Regions from separate parts of the Streptomyces doebereineriae genome, predicted to be linked through region 1. Evidence: riboswitches for the same ligand, from Rfam matches in the RefSeq annotation. Region 1 holds a riboswitch; the other holds the start of a gene.
What was found. Region 1 has a riboswitch for glycine ahead of gcvT (glycine cleavage system aminomethyltransferase GcvT). Riboswitches for the same ligand answer to the same signal wherever they lie in the genome.

Region 1 (14,411 bases):
TCATGGTCTGAATTCTCCTGTACGCGGGGGAGTGCTGATGAATGGGGGACTGCGGAAGGCGTGCGTGAGCAGCGACTCTGTGCTCAGCATCACCTACGACGGCTACTTCTGACGCTTGTAGAACGGCAGCGCCACGACCTCGTACGGCTCGTGACTGCCCCGGATGTCCACACCGACACCCGCCGTGCCCGGCGTCGCGTGCGCGGGGTCGACGTACGCCATCGCGATCGGCCTGCCCAGCGTGGGGGAGGGGGCACCGGAGGTGACCTCGCCGATCACCTCGCCGCCCGCGACGACCGCGTACCCGGCACGCGGGACCCGACGGCCCTCGGCGACGAGTCCGACGAGGACGCGTGGCGGGTTCTCCGCGGCACGGGTGGCCGCCTCGGCCAGCGCCTCCCGCCCGACGAAGTCACCCTCCTTCTCGAACTTCACGACCCGCCCGAGCCCGGCGTCGAAGGGCGTCAGCTCCCGCGAGAGCTCGTGCCCGTACAGCGGCATGCCCGCCTCGAGGCGCAGCGTGTCCCGGCAGGACAGGCCACAGGGGACCAGGCCGGCCGGCTCGCCCGCCTTGGTCAGGGCCTGCCACAGCGCTTCCGCGTCGGACGGCGCGACGAACAGCTCGAAACCGTCCTCGCCGGTGTACCCGGTGCGGGCGATCAGCGCGGGCACCCCGGCGACCGTGCCGGGCAGACCGGCGTAGTACTTCAGGCCGTCGAGGTCGGCGTCGGTCAGGGAGGCGAGGATCCCGGGCGCCTGAGGTCCCTGTACGGCGATCAGCGCATAGGCGTCCCGGTCGTCACGCACCTCGGCGTCGAAGCCGGCCGCGCGCTCGGTGAGCGCGTCCAGCACGACCTGGGCGTTGGAGGCGTTGGCGACCACCATGTACTCGGTCTCCGCGAGCCGGTAGACGATCAGGTCGTCCAGGATGCCGCCGTCGGCCTGGCAGATCATGGTGTAGCGGGCGCGGCCGACACCCACGGACGCGATGTTGCCGACGAGGGCGAAGTTCAGCAGCTCGGCCGCCTGCGGCCCGGTCACGGTGATCTCGCCCATGTGGGAGAGGTCGAAGAGCCCGGCCTTCGTGCGCACGGCGTTGTGCTCGTCGCGCTCGGAGCCGTAGCGCAGGGGCATGTCCCAGCCGGCGAAGTCGGTCATGGTCGCGCCCAGCGAGCGGTGCAGGGCGTCGAGCGCGGTACGACGGGATTCGGTACTGCTCATCGGACGGTCGTCTCCCAAGGATCCAAGGCATGACGGGCGAGGGCTTTCCTCCCCATCTGTCATCGGAACCTGAGAGGTTCGCCCTGATCACGAAATGATCCGGGCTTGCACCGTGGGTGGAGCCGCCTTCGAGTCGGCGGCCCGCTTTTCAGATGTGCCTCGCCCGCGCGGTAACGGGGCCTGAGAGATTCAAGGGAGGGACTTGCTCCTTCGGCGCCCGGGTACACGTACCCAGGACTCTCCCGCGCGGATTCAAGCGGCCGGTATGCAGTTGGCGCGGACATCATTGCACGCCGCGCACGCGTCCGGCAGGGCGGCGTCTGTAACCAGCTTGTGGCGGTACGACTACAGAAAAGCGAGAGATCGTCCATTACCTTCTCTTTACGCTCGGTGGGGAGGGGAACCCCGACCCCGGAGGAGGACGATGACGGTGGACAGGACCACGGCGTACGCGACGACCTCGGGCATCGCGCTGCCGGAGCAGCCCGCGGCCCCGGCCGTCGAGCTCCGCGGCGCACGGCACGCCCCGGTCGTCCGCGACCTGCGCGATCGCGCGGGCCGCAGTCCGCACGCCCTGCTCTTCGGCCCCAGGGACCTCGTCGTCATCACCGGCCTGCCGGGCAGCGGCAAGTCCACGCTGATGAAGCGTGCGGTGGGCGGGATCCGGATCGACTCGCAGGACACCCGCGACCGCTGGGACGGCCGGCTGTCCGGCTTACTGCCGTACGCCGTCTACCGCCCCCTGGTCCGGCTCGCGCACTACGCCGGACTGCGCAGCGCCCTGCGCTCCGGCGAGGGAGTCGTGGTCCACGACTGCGGGACGCAGGCCTGGGTGCGCGGGTGGCTGGCCCGCGAGGCCCGGCGTCGGGGCGGCACCCTGCATCTGCTGCTGCTCGACGTCACGGCGGACACCGCGCTGGAGGGCCAGCGCGAGCGCGGCCGGGGCGTCTCGCGGTACGCCTTCCTGCGGCACCGGGGCGCGGCCTCCCGGCTGATCCGCTCCGTGGAGCGCGGTGACCTGCCCCAGGGTTGCGGTTCGGCGGTGCTGATCGACCGGGACGCCGCGGACGTGCTGCGGCGGATCGGTTTCACGGGCTGAGCCACCTTTCCGTCGCACCCGCTAGCCTTTCAGCCACATCAGTAGGTTCACAGCAGGCGGTCAGACAGATGGACTTCCCGGCGGATCTTCCCGCGGACTTTCCAGCACCGGCACACCCGCACCCTCATCCGCATGGCGGATGGCCCGGCAACGAACTGGAGGAGGTGCTCTCGGCCTCCCTCGGCATGCCCTCGGCGGGCGGCCGGATCATCGAGGTGCTCGGCCGCAGCTTCGTCTGGGTCCCCCTGCCGAACGGCGGCGGTCCGCACAGCGGCCCCCTCGACCTGCCCTCCCTGGAGATCGCGGGCCAGGCCTTCGTCCCGGTCTTCAGCTCCGAGGAGCAGCTCCGCCAGGTCGTCGGCAGCCATCTGTCGTACACCATCGCCCCGGCGGTCGAGTTCGCCCGTGGTCTGCCCCCGCACGTGGGCATCGCGGTGAACCCCGACGGAGTGGTCGGCGTGCCCCTCCCGCCCGCCGCGGTCGCGGATCTCTGCCGCGTGGGCCGCACCCCGCTGGACGGCCCCAACACCGGTGGCCGGGTCAAGCTCTACGAGCCGGACTGGCAGGACGACCCGGTCGACTTCCTGGCAGCCGCGTCGGCCGAGTTCGCGGCCACCGGAGTGGTCCTCACGGCCCGCCGCTGCCTGGCCGCGATCGAAACGGCCGACCCGGTGATGTTCGTGGGCGTCGAACTCTCCCAGTGGGAGGGCGATCTGCGCACTCTCCCGATGGACGCCCTCGGCAGGGCCCTGGGGACGACTCCGGTCCCCTGGCCGGTCAACCTGGTTCTGCTGGACGTGGCGGACGACCCGGTGGGCCACTGGATGCGCGAACAGGTGCGCCCCTTCTATACACAGGGCTGACGGCGCACAGATCCCGAGCTCGTGGGCGCTTAAGCTGGTTTCCTACTCGGGGCAACTTTCAAGAAGGGGCGATACAGGGTGAGCGCCACCACGACCGACCAGGTCGAGCACATGCTGCGCCAGGTGACCCCCGGGCGCTACGACGCCTACGAGGCACTGCTGCGCGCCCTGGCGACCCCGAACTCCGGCCAGATCTGGATGCTCCTGTGGCACGGCCAGGCCGGCTCCCCGGACGCCCAGTACGGAAACATGGAGGTCGACGGCTACGGCTACGCCCCCTGTGTGACCTCGGCCCAGGAGCTCAGCGCCAGCGGCTGGAACCGCTCGTACGAAGTGGTCGACGGCATCGATGTGGCCCGCACCCTCTACCCCGACCAGTACGGGCTTTGGCTCAACCCGCACGCCCCCGGCGGCGGCCTCGGCATCCCCTGGCTCGATCTGCGCCGCATCGCCACCGGCCTCGAGCGCCAGCCCGCGGGGCCGCTCAGGCTGTCGGAACCCGGCATCGAGATCCCCCAGTTCTACGCGCAGCTCGTGCAGAACGCCCACCGCACCCCGGCGGTCCGCTCACTGCGCCGCGCCTGGGTGCAGCCGGCGCTCGGGGCGCCGTATCTCGCGATCGGTCTGGACGTGTACGACACCAGCCCCTCGGCCGTGGACTCGGTGCGCGCGATGATGCAGCAGTCCATCGGCGCCGTCCCGGACGGGCTCCCGGTGTCGACCGTGGCGATGTCCGACGAGTACGACCCGGTGGCGCTGTGGATGCGCGCCGGTGCCCGTCCCTTCTACGACCGCGAGGCCCACGGGTCCCCCGCGCAGGCGCCGGCCGCCGGGTACGGCTACCCGCCGACCCGTGGCGGTTACTGAGAGCTACGACTACCTGTTCGACTCGTTTACGTAACGGCCACGTTTCTTCGCGCGTAGATAGCGGCAGGTCATCACGAAAGTCGCCTATTGTACCGTTCTGTCCCAACTAACATGCGTCCGAGAGGCGTTACCCGTTGTTCGGATAACGGAATCCCTCGTACTGCATCACGGTTACGCATACTTTCTTCGCCAGGCCTGGCGGGTGATCGCAGCGAAGCTGAAGACTCCCCAGGCAGACGCAGGATCAGACGTTCCCTGCGAGCTGAGCAAGTCGACAAAGCCGTAATCCACGGCAGGTGTAGGCCGGTCACCACCGGCGAGAGGGGTCGGGTCACTGTGACCGCACCGATCGAGACCACCGGGGCGCAGGCCGAGGCGCAGCCGGAGGCTGTCCTCGTCGGCGTCGACAAGGGGCAGATCGAGGGCCGTTCCCTGGGGCAGATCGCCTGGTCCCGGTTCAAGAAGGACAAGGTGGCGGTCGCCGGTGGCGTGATCGTCATCCTGCTGGTCCTCCTCGCGGTGCTCTCCCGGCCCATCCAGGCCATGTTCGGCCTCGACCCGAACGCCCTGCACCAGGATCTGATCGACCCCAACACCTCGCTGCCCAAGGGCAACTTCGGCGGCATGAGCTGGGACCACCCGCTCGGCGTGGAGCCGAAGTTCGGCCGCGACATCGCCACCCGCATCCTCGAGGGCTCCTGGGTCTCGCTGGTCGTCGCCTTCGGCGCCACGATCCTGTCCAACACGATCGGCGCCGTGCTCGGCGTGGTCGCCGGCTACTACGGCGGACGGGTCGACACGATCATCAGCCGGCTGATGGACACCTTCCTGGCGTTCCCGCTGCTGCTGTTCGCCATCGCCATCTCGGCCACACTCCAGGGCGGTGCCTTCGGGCTCGAGGGTCTGCCGCTGCACATCAGCGTGCTGATCTTCGTGATCGGCTTCTTCAACTGGCCCTACCTGGGCCGCATCGTGCGAGGTCAGACGCTGGCCCTGCGCGAGCGGGAGTTCGTCGACGCCTCGCGCGGGATGGGGGCCAGGGGGCCGTACATCCTCTTCCGGGAGCTGCTGCCGAACCTCGTCGGCCCGATCATCGTCTACTCGACGCTGCTCATTCCGACCAACATCCTCTTCGAGGCGTCGCTGAGCTTCCTCGGCGTCGGCATCCAGCCTCCCCAGGCCTCCTGGGGCGGCATGCTCAACCAGGCCGTCGACTTCTACCAGGTCGACCCGCAGTTCATGATCGTGCCTGGTCTGGCCATCTTCGTGACCGTCCTGGCGTTCAACCTGCTCGGCGACGGTCTCCGCGACGCTCTCGACCCGCGCAGCCGCTGACCCGCGACCGCGGTGAGAGTCCACCAGATTTCCGACAATTGAAGGGGAAGCAGACCATCATGCGAAGGTCAGCGCTGGCCGCAGTGGCGGCCATCGGCAGTGCGAGCCTGTTGCTCTCGGCTTGCAGCAAAGCCGATGACAACGACGGTGGAGACGGGAACAAGTCGGCTGGGGCCAACGCAGCGACCAAGGGCGTCGTCAATGCCTCCACCCAGAAGGGTGGGACGGTCACGTACGAGCTCACCGACGTTCCGGACTCCTTCGACCCGGGCAACACGTACTACGCCTACATGTACAACCTCAGCCGGCTGTACGCCCGCCCGCTGATGACCTTCCAGCCCGGTCCGGGCGAGGAGGGCAACAAGCTGGTCCCGGACCTCGCAGCGAGCGCGGGCCAGCCGAGCGACGGCGGCAAGACCTGGACGTACAAGCTGCGTTCGGGCCTGAAGTACCAGGACGGCACGGCGATCACCTCGAAGGACGTCAAGTACGCCGTCGAGCGCTCCAACTTCGCTCGTGACGTGCTCTCCCTCGGTCCGAACTACTTCCAGCAGTTCCTGGTGGGCGGCAAGGACTACAAGGGCCCCTACAAGGACAAGAGCGCCGAGGGCCTGAAGTCCATCGAGACGCCGGACGACACCACGATCGTCTTCAAGCTCAACACCGCCTTCCAGGAGTTCGACTACCTGGTCGCGACGCCGCAGACGGCGCCGGTCCCGCAGGCCAAGGACACCGGCATCGACTACATCAAGAGCATCGTGTCCTCGGGCTCGTACAAGTTCCAGAGCTACGACGAGGGCAAGCAGGCCGTCCTCGTCCGCAACGAGAACTGGGACGCGAAGACCGACCCGCTGCGCAAGCAGTATCCGGACAAGATCGTCGTCAAGCTGAAGGTCAACCCGGAGACCATCGACCAGGACGTCCAGGCCGGTGACGCGATCGAGCTCGCCGGTACGGGTGTCCAGGCCGCGACTCAGGCGAAGGTCGTCAACGACGCCTCGCTGAAGGCCAACACCGACAACGCATACGGTGGCCGTCTGGTCTACTTGGCGATCAACAACCAGGTCGCCCCGTTCACCAACGTCGCCTGCCGCAAGGCCGTCGAGTACGCCGTCGACAAGGTCTCCGTGCAGACCGCCGAGGGCGGCCCGATCCGCGGTGACATCGCCACCACCGTTCTGCCGCCGGACATCCCCGGCTACCAGAAGGCGGACGTCTACGCCACCACCGGCAACAAGGGTGACGTCGCCAAGGCCAAGGAGCAGCTGAAGGCCTGCGGCAAGACGGCGATCAGTACCAACATCTCCGCGCGCAGCGACCGTCCGCAGGAGATCGACGCGGCCACCGCGATCATCGCCTCGCTGAAGAAGGTCGGCATCAACGCCACCCTGAAGCAGTACCCGTCGGGCAAGTACTTCACCGACTACGCGGGTGTGCCGACGTTCGACAAGAAGCAGAACATCGGTCTGCACATGATGCAGTGGGGTGCCGACTGGCCGGGCGGCTACGGCTTCCTCCAGCAGATCCTGAACGGTGGCGCGATCGGCACGTCCGGTAACACCAACCTCTCGTACCTCGACGACAAGCAGATCAACGAGGCGCTGGCGAAGGCCATCGCCACCGAGGACGAGACCGCGCGCAACGCCCAGTACGCCGCGATCGACAAGCGTGCGATGGACCTGGCGGCGCTCGTTCCGCTGACCTACTTCAAGGTCCTGCTGTACCGCCCGGACAACTTCACCAACCTGGTGTCCTCGTCGGCCTTCAGCGGTCAGTACGACTACCTCAACATCGGCACGACCAAGAAGTAGCCCCGGAAGGCAGGTGAAGGCATTGGTGCCCGTGGGCCTCGCGGCCCGCGGGCACCAGCGCCGGTCCCCGTGATCTCGTACATCCTCCGTCGGACGTTCGCGGCAGTGATCCTGCTGCTGGTCGTCACCGCGGTCACCTTCGCGATCTTCTTCCTGCTGCCGCGGATGGCCGGCCAGACCGCCGACCAGCTCGCGCAGCAGTACATCGGAAAGAGTCCGACGAAGGCCGACATCGCCGCGGTCAAGCAGAACCTCGGTCTGGACGAGCCCCTGTATGCCCAGTACTGGCACTTCATCAAGGGGATCGTGTCCGGCGCCACCTACAACCTGGGCCCCACGACGGCGCACTGTGACGCGCCGTGCTTCGGCTACTCCTTCAAGAACCACGTCGCGGTGTGGCCGCAGCTCACCTCGCGCCTTCCGGTGACCGTCTCGCTGGCCGCCGGTGCCGCCGTGATGTGGCTGGTGTCCGGTGTGGTGATCGGCGTGATCTCCGCGCTCAAGCCCCGCAGCTTCTTCGACCGCGCCTTCATGGGCGTCGCGCTCGCCGGTGTCTCGCTGCCCATGTTCTTCACGGGCAACCTGGCGCTGCTGCTCTTCACCTACCAGTGGCCGATCTTCGGGCGAACCTACGTACCGTTCACCGAGAATCCGGCCCAGTGGGCCAACACACTCTTCCCGGCCTGGTGCTCGCTGGCGCTGCTGTACTCCGCCATCTACGCGCGGCTGACCCGCTCGGGCATGCTGGAGACGATGAACGAGGACTTCATCCGCACGGCCCGCGCCAAGGGCCTGCGGGAGCGCAAGGTGGTGGCCCGGCACGGGCTGCGGGCCGCGCTGACCCCGATCATCACCGTCTTCGGCATGGACCTGGGCCTGCTGCTCGGCGGCGCCGTGATCACCGAGACGGTGTTCTCGCTGCCCGGCATCGGCCAGTACGCGGTGCAGGGCATCACCGACAACGACCTGCCCCCGATCCTCGGCGTCACCCTGCTCGCCGCCTTCTTCGTCGTGATCGCAAATCTCCTGGTGGACCTGTTGTACGCCGCCGCCGACCCGCGGGTGAGGCTCTCGTGACCGAACTCTCCAAGACCGGTGCCGCCCTGGGCGAGCCGGCTCCCGGAAACGCTCCCGACGCCTTCCTCGCGGTCCGCGACCTCAAGGTGCACTTCCCGACCGACGACGGCCTGGTCAAGTCCGTCGACGGGCTCAGCTTCCAGGTGGAGAAGGGCAAGACCCTCTGCATAGTGGGCGAGTCGGGCTCCGGCAAGTCCGTCACCTCGCTGGCGATCATGGGCCTGCACCGGCTCGGGGCACGTGGCAAGAACGTCCAGATGTCCGGCGAGATCTGGCTGGACGGCAAGGAACTGGTCTCCGCCGACCCGGACGAGGTGCGCCGGCTGCGCGGCCGCGAGATGGCGATGATCTTCCAGGACCCGCTGTCCGCGATGCACCCGTACTACACGATCGGCAGTCAGATCGTGGAGGCGTACCGCGTCCACCAGGACGTCAACAAGAAGACCGCTCGCAAGCGGGCGATCGAGATGCTCGACCGGGTCGGCATCCCCGAGCCGGACAAGCGCGTGGACGGTTACCCGCACGAGTTCTCCGGCGGTATGCGCCAGCGCGCGATGATCGCCATGGCGCTCGTCAACAACCCCGAACTGCTCATCGCGGACGAGCCGACGACCGCCCTCGACGTCACCGTCCAGGCGCAGATCCTCGACCTCATCCGGGATCTGCAGAAGGAGTTCGGCTCCGCGGTCGTCCTCATCACCCACGATCTGGGTGTGGTCGCCGAGATCGCCGACGACGTCCTGGTGATGTACGGCGGCCGGTGCGTGGAGCGGGGCAGCGTCGACGACGTCTTCGAGCGGCCGCAGCACCCGTACACCTGGGGTCTGCTCGGCTCGATGCCGCGCATCGACCGGGAGACCTCCGAGCGGCTCATCCCCGTCAAGGGCCAGCCGCCGAGCCTCATCAACGTCCCCTCGGGCTGCGCCTTCCACCCCCGCTGCCCGTACGCGGACATCCCCAAGGGCGATGTCACCCGTACCGTGCGCCCGGAGCTCCAGCAGGTCGGCGGCGGGCACTTCTCCGCGTGCCACCTCTCGCCGGAGGACCGCACGCGGATCTGGACCGAAGAGATTGCGCCGAAGCTGTGAGTGAGACGAAGAAGACGGACGCGGACGTGACGGCCGCCCCCGACGAGCGCGAGATACTGCTCAAGGTCGAGGGCCTCCAGAAGCACTTCCCGATCCGCAAGGGCGTCCTCCAGCGCCAGGTCGGTGCGGTCAAGGCGGTCGACGGCATCGACTTCGAGGTGCGCAAGGGCGAGACCCTCGGCGTGGTCGGCGAGTCGGGCTGCGGCAAGTCGACCATGGGCCGGGTCATCACCCGCCTCCAGGAGCCGACCGGCGGTTCGATCCACTTCGAGGGCCAGGACATCACGCGGCTGAACGCGGCCGGGATGCGTCCGCTGCGGCGGGACATCCAGATGATCTTCCAGGACCCGTACGGCTCCCTGAACCCCCGGCACACCATCGGCGGAATCGTCTCGGCGCCGTTCCGGCTCCAGGGCGTGGAGCCCGAGGGCGGGGTGAAGAGGGAGGTCCAGCGCCTGCTGGAGCTGGTGGGCCTGAGCCCCGAGCACTTCAACCGCTACCCGCACGAGTTCTCCGGCGGCCAGCGTCAGCGCATCGGCATCGCCCGCGCGCTCGCGTTGAAGCCGAAGCTGGTGGTGGCGGACGAGCCGGTGTCCGCGCTGGACGTGTCGATCCAGGCGCAGGTCGTGAACCTGATGGACGACCTCCAGGAGGAGCTCGGCCTCACGTACGTGATCATCGCGCACGACCTGTCCGTCGTACGGCATGTCTCGGACCGCATCGCGGTGATGTACCTCGGCAAGATCGTCGAACTCGCCGACCGCACCTCGCTGTACGAGGCGCCGATGCACCCGTACACCAAGGCCCTGATGTCGGCGGTCCCGGTGCCGGACCCGAAGCGCCGCGGCACCAAGTCGGAACGCATCCTGCTGCGCGGCGACGTCCCGTCCCCGATCTCCCCGCCCTCGGGCTGCCGCTTCCACACCAGGTGCTGGAAGGCCACGGAGATCTGCAAGACGACGGAGCCCCAGCTGATCGAGCTGCGCCCCGGCCAGCGGGTGGCCTGCCACCACCCGGAGAACTTCGAGGACCAGGCCCCGCAGGACACCGTGCTCCTGTCGGTGGCCAAGGAGGCGGCCGCGCTGGTCGCCGAGGAGGTCCTGGCTGAGTCGGCGGAGACGTCGGCGGCGGTCGCGGCGGTGGTGGAGGGCTCCCAGGAGGCAGAGCCTTCCGAGACCTCGGCCGAGAAGCCCGCGGCCGAGGCCACGGCCGACGCCGAAGCCACGTCCGCGAAGACCGGCCCGGGAGCGAGGACCACGCCCGCCACCGGCGTCCAGGAAGCGGAAGACGACGGTCAGGAGTCAACCGACAAGTAACGCATGACGAGTTGGCAAAGTCATGCACATGCCCGAACGGGAGAGTGAAGAGTCGTCCGTGTCCGACTTATCGGCACAGGCTCGGAGGGACGACACGATGGGACTCTCCCGTTCGGCACGCTTAGGAGCCGTCGCGACCGCGGCGGCTTCCTTCTTTGTCATCGCGGCCTCCCCAGGCCCCGCCGCCGGCGCCCCCGGCATCGGTGACCCATACTTCCCGCTCCTCGGCAACGGCGGCTTCGACGCCCGCCACTACACCCTCGACGTGGCGTACAACCCGGACACCGACCGTCTGGACGGCCGTACGACACTCACCGCCCGCGCCACCCAGAACCTCTCCTCCTTCGACCTGGACCTCCAGAAACTCGAGGTCACGAGAGTCGAAGTGAACGGCAGACGCGCCCAGTTCACCCGCGACGGCGACGAGATCCGCATCACGCCGCGCCAATCCCTGCGCAAGGGCCACGACTTCACGGTCGCCGTCACCTACGGCGGCGTCCCCGAACCCCTCAGCGGCCCCATCGTCTTCGGCTCCGACTACGGCTGGATGAAGACCCCCGACGGCGTCTTCGTCGCCTGTGAACCCAACGCCGCGTCCACCTGGTTCCCGTCCAGCGACCACCCTTCCGACAAGGCCACCTACGACATCCGCATCAGGACCCCCAAGGGCCTGACCGCGGTCTCCAACGGCCGGCTCGTGTCGACGTACGACAAGGGCGGCTCGACGTACACCCACTGGCGCGAGAAGAAGCCGATGGCGACCTACCTCGCGACCGCCACCATCGGGAAGTTCGACGTACGCACCGGGAAGACCCCCGGCGGCATCCCCATCTACACCGCCATCGACCCGGTGCTGGAGAACAGCAACAACGTCGACGTGTACGGCGTGACCGCCGAGGCCACCGACTACTGGTCGCAGGTCTTCGGGCCGTACCCCTTCGAGGAGACCGGCGCGATCGTCGACGACATGCCGCAGGCGGGGTTCTCGCTGGAGGTGCAGTCGAAGCCGGTGTACTCGGCGGTGCGCAACGAGACCACGATCGTGCACGAGCTCGCGCACCAGTGGTTCGGTGACTCGGTCTCCGTCGCGCACTGGAAGGACATCTGGCTCAACGAGGGCTTCGCCACCTACTCCCAGTGGCTGTGGGCCGAGCACAAGGGCACCCGCAGCGCCCACGACTCCTTCCTCGCCGGCTACGACGCCCGCCCCGCCGACAACCCGTTCTGGCAGATCACCGTCGGCGACCCGCAGCGCGACACGATGTTCGCGTCCGCGGTGTACCAGCGGGGCGCGATGACCCTCCAGGTGCTGCGCGAACGGATCGGCGACAAGGCGTTCTTCAAGCTGCTGCCGGCCTGGACCAAGCTCCACCGCTACGGCAACGCCGACACCGCCGACTTCATCCGGCTCGCGGAGAAGGTCAGCGGACAGCAATTGGACGACCTGTTCCGCACCTGGCTCTTCACGACGGGCAAACCGGCCCGGTAAAAGCCCCTGCGCAAGAATGTGGTGTGCTCCAGCAACTGTTCAGCCCCTCCGTCCAGCACACGCTCGACCTCGTCGGCATCTTCGTGTTCGCCATCTCCGGCGCGCTGCTGGCCGTCCGCAAGAACTTCGACGTCTTCGGCATCGCCGTGCTCGCCGAGGTCACCGCGCTGGGCGGAGGGCTGTTCCGGGACCTGATCATCGGCGCGGTACCGCCCGCCGCCTTCACGGACCTGGGCTACTTCGTCACCCCGCTGCTCGCCGCCCTGCTGGTCTTCTTCCTGCACCCGCACGTGGAGCGCATCCAGGCCGGTGTGAACGTCTTCGACGCGGCCGGCCTCGGACTGTTCTGCGTCGCCGGGACGACGAAGGCGTACGAGTACGGGCTCGGCCTCACCCAGTCCGTCACCCTCGGTCTCGCCACCGCCGTCGGCGGCGGTGTCCTGCGGGACGTGCTCGCCAACGAGGTTCCCTCGCTGCTGCGGTGGGACCGCGACCTGTACGCGGTCCCGGCGATCGTCGGCGCCACCATGGTCGCCCTGTGCATCCGTTACGACGCGCTCTCTCCGTTCACCAGCGGGCTCGCGGCCCTCACCGCCTTCGTACTGCGCCTGCTCGCGATGCGGTTCCACTGGCGAGCTCCGCGGGCGTGGAACCGGCGATCGACCGTGCGTGAGGAGTAGTGCCCGCCCGGCCGTGCAGCAGCCCCATCTCCTCGGTCAGCCACTGGAACGCCGGGACCACCTGCGGCTGCCACAACGCCATGTTGTGGCCGCCCGCGCTCTTCGGGATGTAGACGACGTGCACGGTGGTCGGCGCCTTCGCGATCTGTTCGAGACCGGTGGCCGCCTCGTAGCCGTCGCCCGGCTGGCCGGACTGGTAGAGCGCGATCGCGGGTGGGGTACGGGCCTCGCGCAGCAGCAGGTAGGGGTTGTTGGCGCGGCGCAGGGCGGGGGTCTCGGTGGCCAGCGAGTTGTGTTCGGCGATCGGGTCGTTGTAGCCCGACATGCTGACCGCGGCCCGGTAGCGGTCGGGGTGGGCGACGGCGAGCTTCGTCGCACAGTGCCCGCCCGCCGAGTACCCGGCCACCGCCCAGCCCGCGGGACCGGCCTGGGCGCGGAAGTTGTCGGTGACCATCTTCGGCACGTCGACGCTGAGCCAGGTGTCGGCGTTCACCGTGCCCGTGATGTTGGCGCAGCCGGTGTCCACCCCGGCCAGCAGGTTCATACGCGGGGCGACCAGGATGAAGGGCGCCACCCGGCCCTGCCGCATCAGCGGCCGCAGCTGGTTCACCGCGTGCAGTGACCCGAACCAGGCCTTCGCCGAGCCCGGATAGCCCGACAGCAGCTCCACCACGGGGAACTTGTGGTGCCGGTAGGCGGGTGTGCCGTACTGCGGCGGCAGCCAGACGTAGACCTCGGCGTTCACGCCCGAGACCCGGCCCTTGAGCTGGGTCACCCGTACGCCGTGCATGCCGGGTCCGGTGGCCTTCGTGAAGTGCTGCTCGACCCTGGGCAACCGTTTCAGCGAGATGCCGCCGGTGCCGTCGGCGCCCAGGTTCGCGGCCTGCTGGACGTGGTTGCCGGTGCCGAGCAGGTCGGCCCAGTTGTCGTACAGGTTGTTCTGGTTGTTGACCACCGCGAAGACGAGGCCGACGGCCGTGCCCTGGGCGAACAGCACCATCAGTACGCGGGCGGCGGCGCGTGCGATCCGGGGGCCCCGCAGTCGCGACCACAGGGCGAGCGGCAGCACGAGGGCGACGACGGACAGCACGATCAGTGTGTAGAGGAACGCGGTCCCGGTGAGGCTCATGTCCCTGTAGAGGGGGATGCCGGGACCTGGGTTTACGGACGAGTACGGACACTTACCGAAGAATTGCCCTCGTCTCACCTGGACCGGCCTGTCGGTGACGCGAGAAAAGCTACCGCTTAGTAGTTGGTTGTTGTACCGTTCAGGCATGCCAGAAGCAGCCTCCGTCACGCGTGCCACCATCGGCGACAGCGAGTTCGACCGGGACACCGCGGTCACCCGCCGTGCACCCGGCGTCTACGACATCGACCTCTCCGCGGGCTGGACGATCATCAGCGCCGTCAACGGCGGCTACCTGCTGGCGGTCCTGGGCCGCGCTCTCGCGGACGCCCTGCCGCACGCCGACCCGTTCACGATCTCCGCGCACTACCTGACCGCGTCCCAGCCCGGACCGGCGGTGATCCGCACGGACGTGGTCCGCACCGGCCGTACCCTCTCC
Region 2 (14,105 bases), on a different contig from region 1:
GGAGGGCAAGGTCGACGTCGAGATCGACGGCTTCGAGCTCTCTCCGGGCGTCTGGGTTGCGGAAGGTGCCGAGGTGCACCCCGATGCCGTTCTCCGTGGTCCGCTGTACATCGGGGACTACGCGAAGGTGGAGGCCGGCGCCGAGATCCGCGAGCACACCGTCGTGGGTTCGAACGTGGTCGTGAAGAGCGGCGCGTTTCTGCACAAGGCCGTCGTGCACGACAACGTGTATGTCGGGCAGCAGAGCAATCTTCGTGGCTGTGTCGTCGGGAAGAACACCGACATCATGCGCGCGGCTCGTATCGAGGACGGCGCGGTCATCGGTGACGAGTGCCTCGTCGGCGAGGAATCGATTATCCAGGGGAATGTGCGGGTCTACCCGTTCAAGACCATCGAGGCCGGTGCCTTCGTCAACACCTCGGTCATCTGGGAGTCCAGGGGCCAGGCGCATCTCTTCGGCGCCCGGGGAGTCTCCGGCATCCTGAACGTCGAGATCACCCCGGAACTCGCGGTACGGCTCGCCGGCGCCTACGCGACGACCCTCAAGAAGGGATCGACCGTCACCACCGCCCGTGACCACTCCCGTGGCGCGCGGGCACTGAAGCGGGCGGTCATCTCCGCTCTGCAGGCCAGCGCCATCGACGTACGTGACCTGGAAAACGTACCGCTGCCCGTGGCGCGCCAGCAGACCGCTCGCGGGAGCGCCGGCGGCATCATGATCCGGACCACGCCCGGGGTGCCGGACTCCGTCGACATCATGTTCTTCGACGGGCGGGGCGCGGACCTTTCTCAGGGCAGCCAGCGGAAGCTGGACCGGGTGTTCGCGCGGCAGGAGTACCGGCGCGCGTTCCCCGGTGAGATCGGAGACCTGCACTTCCCGGCGAGTGTCTTCGATTCGTACACCGGTTCACTGTTGCGGAACGTCGACATCACCGGGATTTCCGAGTCCGGGCTGAAGGTCGTCGTGGACGCGTCGAACGGCAGTGCCGGTCTGGTGTTGCCCAGTCTGCTCGGGAAGCTCGGCGTGGACTCGCTGACCATCAACCCGGGGCTCGACGAGTCCAGGCCGACGGAGACGGCGGACGCCCGGCGGTCGGGTCTGGTGCGGCTGGGTGAGATCGTGGCGTCCGCGCGGGCCGCGTTCGGGGTGCGGTTCGACCCTGTGGGTGAGCGGCTGTCCCTTGTGGACGAGAAGGGGCGGATCATCGAGGACGACCGGGCGCTGCTCGTCATGCTCGACCTGGTCGCCGCGGAGCGCCGCAGCGGCCGTGTGGCGCTGCCGGTGACCACCACGCGGATCGCCGAGCAGGTGGCGGCGTACCACGGCACGCAAGTGGAGTGGACGACCACCTCGCCCGACGACCTCACCCGGGTCGGACGCGACGACTCGACCATCTTCGGTGGTGACGGTAAGGGCGCCTTCATCATCCCGGAGTTCAGCAGTGTCTTCGACGGTGCGGCGGCCTTCGTACGGCTGATCGGGCTGGTGGCGCGGACGCAGCTCACGCTCAGCCAGATCGACGCGCGGATTCCGCGGGCGCATGTCCTCAAGCGGGATCTGGCGACGCCGTGGGCCGTCAAGGGACTGGTGATGCGCAGGGTCGTGGAGGCGGCGGGCGATCGCTTTGTCGACACGACGGACGGTGTCCGGGTCGTGGAGACCGATGGACGCTGGGTGATGGTGCTGCCGGACCCGGCGGAGGCGGTCACCCATCTGTGGGCCGAGGGGCCCGATGACGCGTCCGCGCAGGCCCTGCTGGACGAGTGGTCGGCGGTCGTGGACAGCGCCGGCCGCTGAGTCCCGCACGCGTGCGTGCCGGACAGGTGTCCCCAAGGGGGCCTGTCCGGCACGCCGATGGGGCCATTCGGAGGTGGGGGCCGCGACGTGCGACGATGTGCGGCATGCCGCAGCAGCCCCCCATTCGGAGCACCCCCACGCGCCCCACGCGCCCGGACGCCTCCATGTCGCTGCTCACCAACGTCATGGACCACAGCCTCGACGACGGGTACGCCGAGGCTGCGGACCGCAAGAAGGCCGCCGGTGACGGCGGGCTGCCCAAGACCTTGCGGGCGAGGCTGGGGCTGGCTGTCGGTCTGGTCCTCGCCGCTCTCGTGGTCACCGTGGGGGCGGCGCAGGCGCGGGTGGCGGCTCCGGTCGTGGCCAAGGAGCGCGAGGAACTCATCGACCGTATTGACCGCGAGACCGAGACGGCGGACAAGCTCGAGGAGAGCGTCGACCAGCTGCGCGACGATGTGAGCACGCGGCAGCGCGAGGCGCTCAAGCAGAGTGGCGACAGCGGCCAGGCCGACCTCGTGGGCATTCTGTCGGGCGCAGTGGAGGTGCACGGCCCAGGCGTAAAACTGGTCGTGAACGACGCCAAGGAAGCCAGCACGGGCGGCGACGGGAACCCGCGTGAGACGTCGGGGTTCTCCGACACCGGGCGGGTGCGCGACCGTGACATGCAGCGGGTGGTGAACGGGCTGTGGGAGTCGGGCGCGGAGGCCGTCTCCATCAACGGACAGCGGCTGACCGCGCTGTCGGCGATCAGGGCCGCGGGTGACGCGATACTGGTCGACAACAAGCCGTTGGTTCCGCCGTATACGGTGCTTGCGGTGGGGGACGGGCAGCGGCTGAGCACCAGGTTCCAGGACAGTGCCGACGGGCTGTATCTGCACGCCCTGCAGGAGAACTACGGCATCCGGACGGCCATCTCCGTGGAGGACGACCTCCGGCTGCCGGCCGCACCGAGTGTGATCGTACGTACAGCAGAGCCGAGAACTGAGAAGGGCACATCGTGATCGCCGTACTGGGCCTCGTCGTGGGAGTCGTGGCCGGCCTCTTGGTCCGGCCTGAGGTTCCGGCGGTCGTCGAGCCTTATCTGCCGATCGCCGTAGTGGCGGCGCTCGACGCTGTCTTCGGGGGCCTGCGGGCCATGCTCGACGGCATCTTCGACGACAAGGTCTTCGTCGTGTCGTTCCTGTCGAATGTGGTCGTGGCCGCGTTGATCGTGTTCCTGGGCGACAAGTTGGGCGTGGGCGCCCAGCTCTCGACCGGTGTCGTCGTGGTGCTCGGCATCCGGATCTTCTCGAACGCCGCGGCGATCCGTCGACACGTCTTCCGGGCGTGAGGCCGATGAGCGACCAGGAAGAGACGCCCGGCAACAGGCTGCGCAAAGAACTGCCCGAGGAACTCCCGGCGACCCCGTCCGAGGAGGCAGAGACCACGGCGTCGGAGCCAGGACTGACCGGCCGCCAGCGACTGGTGAAGGGGTTGTGGCCGCCGCGCGCGACCCGGGCCCAACTCATCGTCGCGGTGCTGTTGTTCGGCCTTGGATTCGGCCTCGCCGTCCAGGTGGCCTCGAACAGCGACAGCGACAGCGCGCTGCGGGGGGCGCGGCAGGAGGATCTCGTACGCATCCTCGATGAACTGGGCGACCGTACTCAGCGTCTTCAAGACGAGAAGCAGGGCCTCGAGAACCAGCGGGACGAGTTGGAGAACAGCTCCGACCAGGCCGAGGAGGCCCGCAAGCAGACGGTCGAGAAGGAGCGGCAACTCGGCATCCTCGCGGGCACGGTGGCCGCGCAGGGGCCGGGCATCACGATGACCATCGACGACACCAAGGGGACGGTCGAGGCGGACATGCTGCTCGACGCGATCCAGGAGCTGCGCGCGGCCGGCGCGGAGGCGATCCAGGTGAACGGTGTGCGGGTCGTCGCCAACACCTTTCTGTCGGACTCCGACAAGAGTGTGAGCGTCGACGGGAACAAGATCACCGCACCTTTTCGTTTCAAGGTCATCGGTAATCCGCAGGACCTCGAACCGGCGCTCAACATCCCTGGAGGCGTGGTGCAGACTCTTGAGAAGGAGCAGGCCACCGTTACCGTCGAGCGGTCGAACAAGATCGTCGTGGATGCCTTGCGAGCGGCGAAGCGGCCTGACTACGCTCGGTCGTCCCCCCGGTGAACCGGGGGTGCATGGGGGGCGTCCGGCCAGGGCATGAGGTTGCGGGGGGTCGCCGCACCGAATGGGTGGTGCGTGGTGGAAACTGTCTGGTGGAAACGGACGTTGTGAGGATGTCCGGGTCGACCGGTGTGTTCAATCAGGGTTCGTCCTGCCCCACGGGCGGGTCTGTTTCGGTCAAGGGGAATCGCCCGTGAAGTTGTTTGCGAAGTTGTTCGGCAAGAGCGCGCGAGAAGGTAGCGACAACAACGCGACCGCTCGTCACCGCGCACAGCCCGACGCCGAGGGCCAGCGCCCGCTGTTCCGGGACCAGCTGGGCGGCCAGGGTGGCGACATTTCCGGAGGTCAGGGCGTGCCGTCTGTTGACCCTGCCCAGTCCGGCGGCATAGGTTTCGGGCAGCCGTCAACCTCAAGTACGGGTGGAGGGTTTTCCCCTATGTCGGCCCTGGTGTGTACGAGGTGCGGTAACCGCAACGCGGAGAACAGCCGCTTCTGCTCCAACTGCGGCGCTCCGCTGCGGGCCGGGGCTGTGCCCGAGCGTCCTTCGGAGACGACCTCCACCATCTCCATCTCGGGACTCGAGGCGTACGACTCCGAGGTCACCGGCCAGACGCAGATGCCGGCGCTCTCCCCGGAGGCGCAGGCTGCCGTCGACGCGCTGCCGCTGGGCTCGGCGCTCCTGGTCGTGCGTCGTGGGCCCAACTCGGGCAGCCGCTTCCTGCTGGACGGCGAGCTGACCACGGCCGGCCGCCACCCGCAGAGCGACATCTTCCTCGACGACGTCACGGTCTCGCGCCGGCATGTGGAGTTCCGCCGCGGTCAGGACGGCTCGTTCACGGTGTCCGATGTGGGCAGTCTCAACGGCACGTACGTCAACCGTGAGCGCATCGACTCGGTCGCTCTGAACAACGGCGACGAGGTGCAGATCGGCAAGTACCGGCTGGTCTTCTACGCGAGCCAGCAGGGCTACTGACCCTCCCAGGGAAGGTCCATGCTTCAAACACCGAGCGGCGGTGCCGGACACGGCACCGCCGCGACGGACAGTGGGCTGATGAGCATCGGCACGGTGCTGAACGTGCTGCGTGACGAGTTCCCCGAAGTCACGATCTCCAAGATCCGTTTTCTGGAGTCCGAAGGTCTCATAGAGCCGCAGCGGACTCCGTCCGGGTATCGCAAGTTCAGCGACCGGGACGTCGAGCGTCTCGGTCATGTCCTGAGGATGCAGCGGGACCACTATCTGCCGCTCAAGGTGATCAAAGAGCATCTGGACGCCATGGAGCGAGGCGAAGCCGTCGCGTTGCCCACGGTCGGCCGGCAGCGGGACGGAGAAACGGTCCTGGAGGTCCCTGAAGGCCCCACAGCGGCCCGGATCGGCCGGGCCGAGCTGCTCGCCGCCGCCGAGATCGGCGAGTCGGAGCTGGCGGAGTGGGAGTCGTACGGGCTCATCACCCCGTTTCCGGACGGGGCCTACGACGCCGAGGCGGTCACCGTGGCCGCGCTGGTCGTCGAGCTGGGCCGGTTCGGGATCGAGCCGAGGCATCTGCGTGCGATGAAGGCCGCCGCCGATCGTGAGGCCGGGCTGGTGGACCAGGTCGTGGCTCCGTTGAAACGCCACCGCAACCCGCAGACCCGCGCACACGCGGAAGCGCGCGCCAAGGAACTCGCGGGGCTCACGGTGAAGCTGCACACGGCGCTCGTGCAGACCGCGCTCGGGGTGCGCCTGCCCTGAGGGTGGCCGGGCATCGGATCGTCCCCCGTTTCCGGCCCGACTACCCAAACGTCCCGGGCACGGCCTAGGGTTGCTGTGTGAACGAGCTCGATGTCGTAGGTGTCCGGGTCGAAATGCCCTCCAACCAACCGATCGTGCTCCTGCGTGAAGTGGGAGGCGACCGCTACCTCCCCATCTGGATCGGGCCGGGTGAGGCGACTGCGATCGCCTTCGCACAGCAGGGCATGGCCCCCGCACGACCGCTGACCCACGACCTGTTCAAGGACGTGCTGGAGGCGGTCGGCCAGGAGCTCACCGAAGTGCGCATCACGGATCTGCGTGAGGGCGTCTTCTACGCGGAGCTGGTGTTCGCCAGCGGGGTCGAGGTGAGCGCGCGGCCGTCCGACGCCATAGCGCTGGCCCTGCGCACCGGGACGCCGATCTACGGCAGCGACGGAGTGCTCGACGACGCCGGCATCGCGATTCCGGACGAGCAGGAGGACGAAGTGGAGAAGTTCCGCGAGTTCCTCGACCAGATCTCCCCCGAGGACTTCGGCACCAGCAGTCAGTGAGGCAGCCGCGGCCGATCCGGCGGATCAGCGGTCCGTGACGGGTCAGCCGTGTCCGGTCGTCACTGAAATGCTGGCATTTGCCACCGGCGCGTGAGAGCGTCCTGCGGCCCGCCAGGAGCGCATTCGGCTAGCCTTTCCCCGCGGTTGGGTACGGGAAACCACTCCTAGGGTGATTATCACTCGGCGTGCCGAGTGTGGCGATCGTTGACGCACCCCTGGTGACTGCCTACCGTCGAGAAGGCAGGTCAAGGACGGAGGTCGGCGTGAGAAGCAGCGGCGACGGTACGGCTGGGGGTGCCCCCGGACGGAGTCTCGGGGCAGGCGGCCCGTACCCGCTTCACGGCAGCCCGTTTCAGGGCAGCGCGGCCGATCACGCTCCGCAGCGACCGGCGGCCGTGCCGAGCAGCGGAGGGGCGACGTCCATGGCGTCCGAGCAGATCGGCTATCGCGGCCCTACGGCGTGCGCGGCGGCAGGCATCACCTACCGGCAACTCGACTACTGGGCGCGCACCGGCCTCGTCGAGCCGAGCGTGCGGCCCGCCCACGGGTCGGGGACGCAGCGGCTCTACAGCTTCCGGGACGTCGTTGTCCTGAAGATCGTCAAGCGGTTCCTCGACACGGGTGTGTCGCTGCAGAACATCCGCACCACGGTCCAGCACCTGCGGGAGCGGGGATTCCAGGACCTGGAGCGGATGACGCTCATGAGCGACGGCGCCACGGTCTACGAGTGCACCTCGCCCGACGAGGTCCACGCGCTGCTCCAGGGCGGTCAGGGCATCTTCGGGATCGCCGTGGGTGTCGTGTGGCGGGACGTCGAGAGCGCCCTGTCACAGCTGCACGGGGAGCGCATCGACACCGGGGAGACACTCGTCGGGCACAACCCCGCGGACGAACTGGCGCGGCGGCGCAACCGGGCGGTCTGAAGCCTGCCCCGCTCTCTCGGGCGGGGCATTGTCAGTGGCGTAGGGCAGCATCGGACATGTGAGAAAGACGCCCACGATCCTGCATCTCGACATGGATGCCTTCTACGCCTCGGCGGAGCAGGCGTCCAAGCCGAGTCTGCGCGGGAAGGCCGTCGTCGTGGGCGGGCTGGGGCCGCGGGGTGTGGTGGCCACCGCGTCCTACGAGGCCCGGGTGTTCGGGGTGCACTCGGCGATGCCCATGGGCCAGGCGAGACGGCTAGCGCCGAACGCCGCGTATCTGGTGCCGCGCTTCGGGTTCTACAAGGCGATCAGCGAGCAGGTGATGGGGCTGCTGCGGGAGCTGTCCCCGTTGGTGGAGCCGCTGAGCCTGGACGAGGCGTTCGTGGATCTGGAGGCCGGGGGAACGGCCTGGGACGAGGCGTCGGCGCGGCTGGCCGGGGCGAAGCTACGGGCCGACATACGGGCCGTCACGGGGCTCACGGGGTCGGTGGGGCTGGCCGCGTCCAAGATGCTCGCGAAAATCGCCTCCGAGCAGGCCAAGCCGGACGGCCTGGTGGTGATCGAGCCGGGGACCGAGCGGGCGCTTCTCGGGCCGATGTCGGTGCGGATCCTGCCGGGAGTGGGGCCGGCGACCGGCGATCATCTGAGGCGTGCCGGGATCCATACGGTCGACGAGATCGTGGAGGCGGGCGAGGACGAGCTCGTACGACTGCTCGGGAAGGCCCATGGGCACGGGTTGCACGCGATGGCGCTGGCGTACGACGAGCGGCCCGTGGTGGCTGAGCGGGAGACCAAGTCCGTGTCCGTCGAGGACACGTACGACGTGGACATCCATGACCGGGTGCGGGTGAGCCTGGAGGTGCAGCGGCTGGCGGACCGGTGTGTGCGGAGGCTGCGGGGGGCCGGGCTGTCGGGGCGGACCATCGTGCTGAAGGTGCGGCGCTACGACTTCTCGACGTTGACGCGGTCCGAGACCTTGCGGGGGCCCACCGATGACCCGGCGGTCGTGCGGGAGGCTGCCCTGCGGTTGCTGGAGGGCGTGGACTCGACGGGGGGTGTGCGGTTGCTGGGAGTGGGGGTGAGCGGACTCGCCGACTTCACTCAGGAGGATCTGTTCGCCCAGGCCGCGGGGGAGCGGGTGGAGTCGGCGGCTGAGGAGGAGGTCGATGATGTGGCCGTCCCCGAGGCGACGGCGGCTGCTGAGCGGCGGTGGGTCGCCGGGCATGATGTGCGGCATGCCGAGTACGGGCATGGGTGGGTGCAGGGGAGCGGGCTGGGGCGGGTGACCGTGCGGTTCGAGACGCCGGATTCGGAGCCGGGGCGGGTACGGACGTTTCTCGTGGAGGACCCTGCGCTGGAGCCCGCTGAGCCGTTGCCCCTGACAGAGGAGGTGCCGGGCGCTCAGGCCTCCGCGTCCTCCGTGCCCGCCAGCTTGCCGAAGTCCCGGTCCGGGAACGGGGGCGGTGCGGACACGTCGAGACCGTAGTGGTGGTAGAGCTGGAGTTCCTGGTCGGGGGAGAGGTGGCGGCCTACGCCGAAGTCGGGGGCGTCTTTGATGAGGGCGCGGTCGAAGGGGACGTGCAGGGTGCCGGCGACCAGCTCGCTCGGCCCCAGGGGGACGAAGGCGTCCCGGGAGAAGAGGCCCGTGCGTATGGCAGCCCACTCCGGCACGCCGGTCGCGTCGTCGAGGTAGACCTCGTCGACGGTGCCGATCTTGGTGCCGTTGCGGTCGAACGCCTTGCGGCCGATCAGGTTGCGCGGATCGATGTCGGTCTGCACGGGCCCTCCACTTGGTCGCAACTCATCCGAAGCGGTCGTAAGCACTACGAAAGAGCACTTCGGGGCGCGCGGCCACTCGAAGACTCGTGCGGTGGGCTCGCTGGTAGGCTTGCGAGCGGCTGCTGACCCCGCGCGGGAGAGTCCTCCAGACAACATCGGAGGCGCCGAAGGAGCAAATCCTCCCCGGAATCTCTCAGGCTCACGTACCGCGCGGACGAGGTCACTCTGGAAAGCAGAGCGGGTGTCGACAGCTTCCGCTCTCACCGACGGTGAAAGCCGGCGGCCTTCGGGCGGTCCGGTGAAGCTCTCAGGTCAGATGACAGAGGGGGAGGCCGTCGGGGTACCCGCGCCGGGGTACCCCTCGCAGGTCGTGTCAGACCAGGAGGCCTCCGCAATGACCGCCCATCGCATTCCGCTCTCCGAGCTCGAACAGGGCATTCCGTTCGAGCAGCGTCACATCGGCCCTGATCATGAGGCGCGGGCGAAGATGCTCGCGCAGGTCGGCTACGGCTCGCTGGACGAGCTCACCGCCGCCGCGGTGCCGGATGTGATCAAGAACGCCGATGCCCTGGAGCTGCCGGGCGGGCGCACCGAGGCCGAGGTGCTGGCCGAGCTGCGGTCGCTGGCCGACCGGAACCAGGTGCTCGATTCCATGATCGGGCTCGGCTACTACGGCACCTTCACTCCGCCCGTCATCCTGCGCAACGTCATGGAGAACCCGGCCTGGTACACCGCCTACACGCCGTACCAGCCGGAGATCTCGCAGGGACGCCTCGAGGCTCTGCTCAACTTCCAGACCATGGTCGCCGACCTCACCGGGCTGCCGACCTCCGGCGCCTCGCTGCTCGACGAGGGGACCGCGGCGGCCGAGGCCCTGGCTCTGTCCCGCCGCATGGGGAAGAACAAGAAGGGGCTCTTCCTCGTCGACGCCGACACCCTGCCGCAGACCATCGCCGTGATCGAGACCCGGGCCGAGCCGACCGGTGTCGAGGTCGTGGTCGCCGACCTCCGCGACGGGATCCCGGCCGAGCTCGCCGGGCGTGAGATCAACGGTGTGCTCGTCCAGTACCCCGGCGCCTCCGGGGCCGTACGCGACATCAAGCCGCTCATCGACCAGGCTCACGAGCTCGGCGCGCTCGTGACCGTGGCCGCCGATCTGCTCGCGCTGACCCTGCTGAAGTCGCCGGGTGAGCTCGGGGCGGACATCGCGGTCGGTACCACGCAGCGGTTCGGAGTGCCGATGGGGTTCGGCGGGCCGCACGCCGGCTACATGGCCGTACACGAGAAGTTCGCGAGGAGCCTGCCCGGGCGGCTCGTCGGGGTGTCCGTGGACGCCGACGGGAACAAGGCCTACCGGCTCGCGCTGCAGACACGTGAGCAGCACATTCGTCGGGAGAAGGCGACCAGCAACATCTGCACCGCTCAGGTGCTGCTCGCGGTCATGGCCGGGATGTACGCCGTCTACCACGGGCCCGCGGGGCTCAAGGGCATCGCGCGGCGGACCCACCGGTACGCGAACATCCTTGCCGCGGGCCTGACGGCCGGTGGGGTCGAGGTAGTGCACGGTTCGTACTTCGACACGCTCACCGCGCGGGTGCCCGCGAGGGCCGCCGAGGTCGTCTCCGACGCGCGGCGGAACGGCGTCAACCTGCACCTCGTCGACGCCGACCATGTGTCCGTTGCGTGCGACGAGACCACCGCGCGGGCCCAGGTGGGTGCCGTGTGGAACGCGTTCGGCGTCGAGGCCGACATCGAGGCGCTGGACGAGGCCACCGAGGAGGCGCTGCCGGACGCGCTGCTGCGCGACGACGACTTCCTCACCCACCCCGTCTTCCACCAGTACCGCTCCGAGACCGCGATGCTGCGCTACCTGCGTCGGCTCGCCGACCGCGACTACGCGCTCGACCGCGGCATGATCCCGCTCGGCTCCTGCACCATGAAGCTCAACGCGACCACCGAGATGGAGCCGGTCACCTGGCCCGAGTTCGGGCAGCTGCACCCCTTCGCGCCCTCCGAGCAGGCGCAGGGCTATCTGACGCTGATCCGGGAGCTGGAGGAGCGGCTCGCCGAGGTCACCGGGTACGACAACGTGTCACTGCAGCCGAACGCCGGGTCGCAGGGAGAGCTGGCCGGACTGCTCGCCGTACGCGGATATCACCGGGCCAACGGTGACGAGCAGCGGACCGTGTGTCTCATCCCGTCCTCGGCGCACGGCACCAACGCCGCGAGCGCCGTCATGGCCGGGATGAAGGTCGTCGTCGTGAAGACCGCCGGGGACGGCGAGATCGACGTCGACGACCTGCGCGCGAAGATCGAGCAGTACCGGGACGAGCTGTCCGTGCTCATGATCACGTACCCCTCGACGCACGGCGTGTTCGAGGAGCACGTCGCCGACATCTGCGCGCAGGTGCACGAGGCCGGCGGGCAGGTGTACGTCGACGGGGCCAACCTCAACGCGCTGGTGGGCCTTGCCAAGCCGGGGCACTTCGGCGGTGACGTCTCCCACCTGAATCTGCACAAGACGTTCTGCATTCCGCACGGCGGCGGTGGCCCGGGTGTGGGTCCTGTCGGCGTACGGGCGCACCTGGCGCCGTATCTGCCGAACCACCCGATGCAGCCCGCGGCCGGCCCGGAGACGGGCGTCGGGCCGATCTCGGCCGCGCCCTGGGGTTCCGCGGGGATCCTGCCGATCTCGTGGGCGTACGTCCGGCTCATGGGCGGTGAGGGGCTGAAGCGGGCCACGCAGGTGGCGGTGCTCTCCGCCAACTACATCGCCAAGCGGCTCGAGCCGCACTACCCCGTGCTCTACACCGGCCCCGGCGGACTGGTCGCGCACGAGTGCATCATCGATCTGCGGCCGCTCACCAAGGCGACCGGGGTGAGTGTCGACGATGTGGCCAAGCGGCTCATCGACTACGGCTTCCATGCCCCGACCATGTCGTTCCCGGTGGCCGGGACGCTGATGATCGAGCCGACGGAGTCCGAGGACCTGATCGAACTCGACCGGTTCTGCGAGGCGATGATCGCCATCCGTGCGGAGATCGAGAAGGTCGGTTCGGGGGAGTGGGCTGCCGAGGACAACCCGCTGCGGAACGCTCCGCACACCGCCGGTGCGCTGGGCGGTGAGTGGGAGCACGCTTACACGCGCGAGGAGGCCGTGTTCCCGGCCGGGGTGTCGGTGGCGGACAAGTACTGGCCGCCGGTGCGGAGGATCGACCAGGCCTTCGGCGACCGGAACCTGGTGTGTTCGTGCCCGCCGCTGGACGCGTACGAGGACTGACCCGAGGTGATGAGGGCCCCGTTTCGGCGGGGCCCTTTTCCGTTACGCCGTGGCCAGTGACACCTCTGTCGACTTGATCAGGGCGACGACCGGGGCGCCGGCGACGAGGGCGAGGTCGGTCGCGGCGTCCGCGGTGATCGCGGAGGTGAGTACGCCTCCCTCGACAGCGATCTTGACGGTGGCCATGGCGGCTCCGGTGGCGACGGCGGTGACGGTGCCGGGGAGCTGGTTGCGGATGGACACGTTCTGGACCGGGGCGGTGGCGAGGGAGACCTCCGTCGACTTCACCAGGGCGCGTACGGGCGAGCCCTGGGTGAGGCCGAGTTCGGCGATGGACTCGAGGGTGATCGCGGCCGTGAGGTCCTGGCCGCCGTCGAGGCGGATCCTGACGGTTGCCATGGCCTCGCCCGGGGTGACGGTGGTGACGGTGCCGGGGAGCTGGTTGCGGATGCTCAGGGTCATGTGCATCAACGTAGGGCGTGTGGTGGGCCGCGGCGGGGATGTGCGACGGCGTCAGCCCGTGTGGACTCGGGGGCGGCGCGGGCGGTCCGGTTCTGCTTCTCGGAGGACCTCCCGGGTGACCGGGGCCACCTCGCCCTGGCCGAAGAGGAAGAAGCGGAGGAAGTTGGCGAAGGGGTTGCCCTCGGTCCACTCGAAGTAGATGTGCGGGGTGCAGCCGGTGGTGTCGCGCACGTGGAGCAGGAGGGCGGCGAGGGCGTTGGGGATGGAGGAGGACTCCAGGGTCAGGACGCGGTAGCGGCCATGGAGCACCTCACCCCGGACCGTCAGGCTCGCCTCGAATTCCGAGGGGTCCAGGACCGTGACCTCCACGAACACGAAGTCCTCGCCGGGGATGTCGTTGTCCTCGCGGATCTGCTCGATCTTGTCGCGGTACTCGGCCTTGTCGCGCTGGTCGGGCTCGTTGGCGATGAAGCGCATCTTGCGGCTGGCCATGTCCCGGATGAAACGTTCCGCCATGTCGTCGAGCGTCACGTCGGTCACGCGGAGTTCGAAGGCGCGGGCCAGGCGGGAGAGGAGAGAGACCAGGATGATGCCGGCGATGAAGCAGGCGCCGATCTTCACGCCGTCAGGGCGTTCGATGACGTTGACGACGGTCGTGTAGAGGAACACGGCGGAGATGACGGCGAAGCCGACGGTCCAGTTGCGCTGCCCGGCCTTGCGGGCGGCGATGGTCACCGCGATCGCCGCCGAGCTGATCAGCACCAGCACGCCGGTGGCGTACGCACCGCCCTGGGCGTCGACGTCGGCGTCGAAGATCCAGGTGACCAGGAACGCGATCAGAGTGAAGACGACGACCATGGGGCGCACGGCGCGGGCCCAGTGCGGGGCCATGCCGTAGCGGGGCAGGTAGCGCGGCATCAGGTTGAGCAGGCCGGCCATCGCGGAGGCGCCGGCGAACCACAGGATGGCGATGGTCGAGACGTCGTAGACCGTGCCGAAGACGCCACCGAGGTAGTGGTGGGCGAGGTAGGCCAGGGCACGGCCGTTGGCCGGGCCGCCCGACTCGAAGTCCTTCTCGGGGATGAGGAGGGTGGTGATGAAGCTGGTGGCGATCAGGAAGCAGCTCATCACTATGGCGGCGGTGGTGAGCAGCTTCTTGGTGTCGCGGATCCGGCCCTTGGGGTTCTCCTCGGTGTCGTCCGGGTCGCCCTTGACGTGAGGCATGACGGCAACGCCGGTCTCGAAGCCGGAGAGGCCGAGGGCGAGCTTGGGGAAGACGATCAGGGCCACACCGATCATCACGAAGACGTTGCCGTGCTCGGCCGTCAGAGCGCTGGACCAGTCGGTGACGACATGGCCCGCGGTGATGACGTGCCACAGGCCGACGAGCACCACGACGACGTTGAGGGCGAGGTAGATG

Region 2: it holds a riboswitch for glycine, as region 1 does, so the genes downstream of both, gcvP (aminomethyl-transferring glycine dehydrogenase) here and gcvT (glycine cleavage system aminomethyltransferase GcvT) in region 1, are expected to answer to the same signal.

What each region holds. Positions count from the first base shown of each region.
Region 1 covers NZ_JAVREZ010000004.1:314,179-328,589, reverse strand. Annotated here, with positions in the region: gene gcvH (glycine cleavage system protein GcvH) at 1-4, opposite strand, end outside; gene gcvT (glycine cleavage system aminomethyltransferase GcvT) at 103-1,221, opposite strand; glycine riboswitch at 1,268-1,379, opposite strand; glycine riboswitch at 1,380-1,476, opposite strand; gene RNB18_RS14415 (AAA family ATPase) at 1,646-2,320, shown strand; gene RNB18_RS14410 (enhanced serine sensitivity protein SseB) at 2,389-3,183, shown strand; gene RNB18_RS14405 (enhanced serine sensitivity protein SseB C-terminal domain-containing protein) at 3,295-4,050, shown strand; gene RNB18_RS14400 (ABC transporter permease) at 4,387-5,385, shown strand; gene RNB18_RS14395 (ABC transporter substrate-binding protein) at 5,445-7,196, shown strand; gene RNB18_RS14390 (ABC transporter permease) at 7,266-8,273, shown strand; gene RNB18_RS14385 (ABC transporter ATP-binding protein) at 8,270-9,361, shown strand; gene RNB18_RS14380 (ABC transporter ATP-binding protein) at 9,358-10,677, shown strand; gene RNB18_RS14375 (M1 family metallopeptidase) at 10,775-12,166, shown strand; gene RNB18_RS14370 (trimeric intracellular cation channel family protein) at 12,190-12,846, shown strand; gene RNB18_RS14365 (alpha/beta hydrolase) at 12,755-13,975, opposite strand; gene RNB18_RS14360 (thioesterase family protein) at 14,121-14,411, shown strand, end outside.
Region 2 covers NZ_JAVREZ010000043.1:775-14,879, reverse strand. Annotated here, with positions in the region: gene RNB18_RS50290 (mannose-1-phosphate guanyltransferase) at 1-1,798, shown strand, start outside; gene RNB18_RS50285 (DUF881 domain-containing protein) at 1,894-2,799, shown strand; gene RNB18_RS50280 (small basic family protein) at 2,796-3,128, shown strand; gene RNB18_RS50275 (DUF881 domain-containing protein) at 3,134-3,964, shown strand; gene RNB18_RS50270 (FHA domain-containing protein) at 4,026-4,934, shown strand; gene ftsR (transcriptional regulator FtsR) at 4,953-5,690, shown strand; gene RNB18_RS50260 (bifunctional nuclease family protein) at 5,768-6,241, shown strand; gene RNB18_RS50255 (MerR family transcriptional regulator) at 6,505-7,164, shown strand; gene RNB18_RS50250 (DNA polymerase IV) at 7,223-8,650, shown strand; gene RNB18_RS50245 (PRC-barrel domain-containing protein) at 8,566-8,943, opposite strand; glycine riboswitch at 9,067-9,162, shown strand; gene gcvP (aminomethyl-transferring glycine dehydrogenase) at 9,338-12,223, shown strand; gene RNB18_RS50235 (TOBE domain-containing protein) at 12,266-12,685, opposite strand; gene RNB18_RS50230 (APC family permease) at 12,737-14,105, opposite strand, start outside.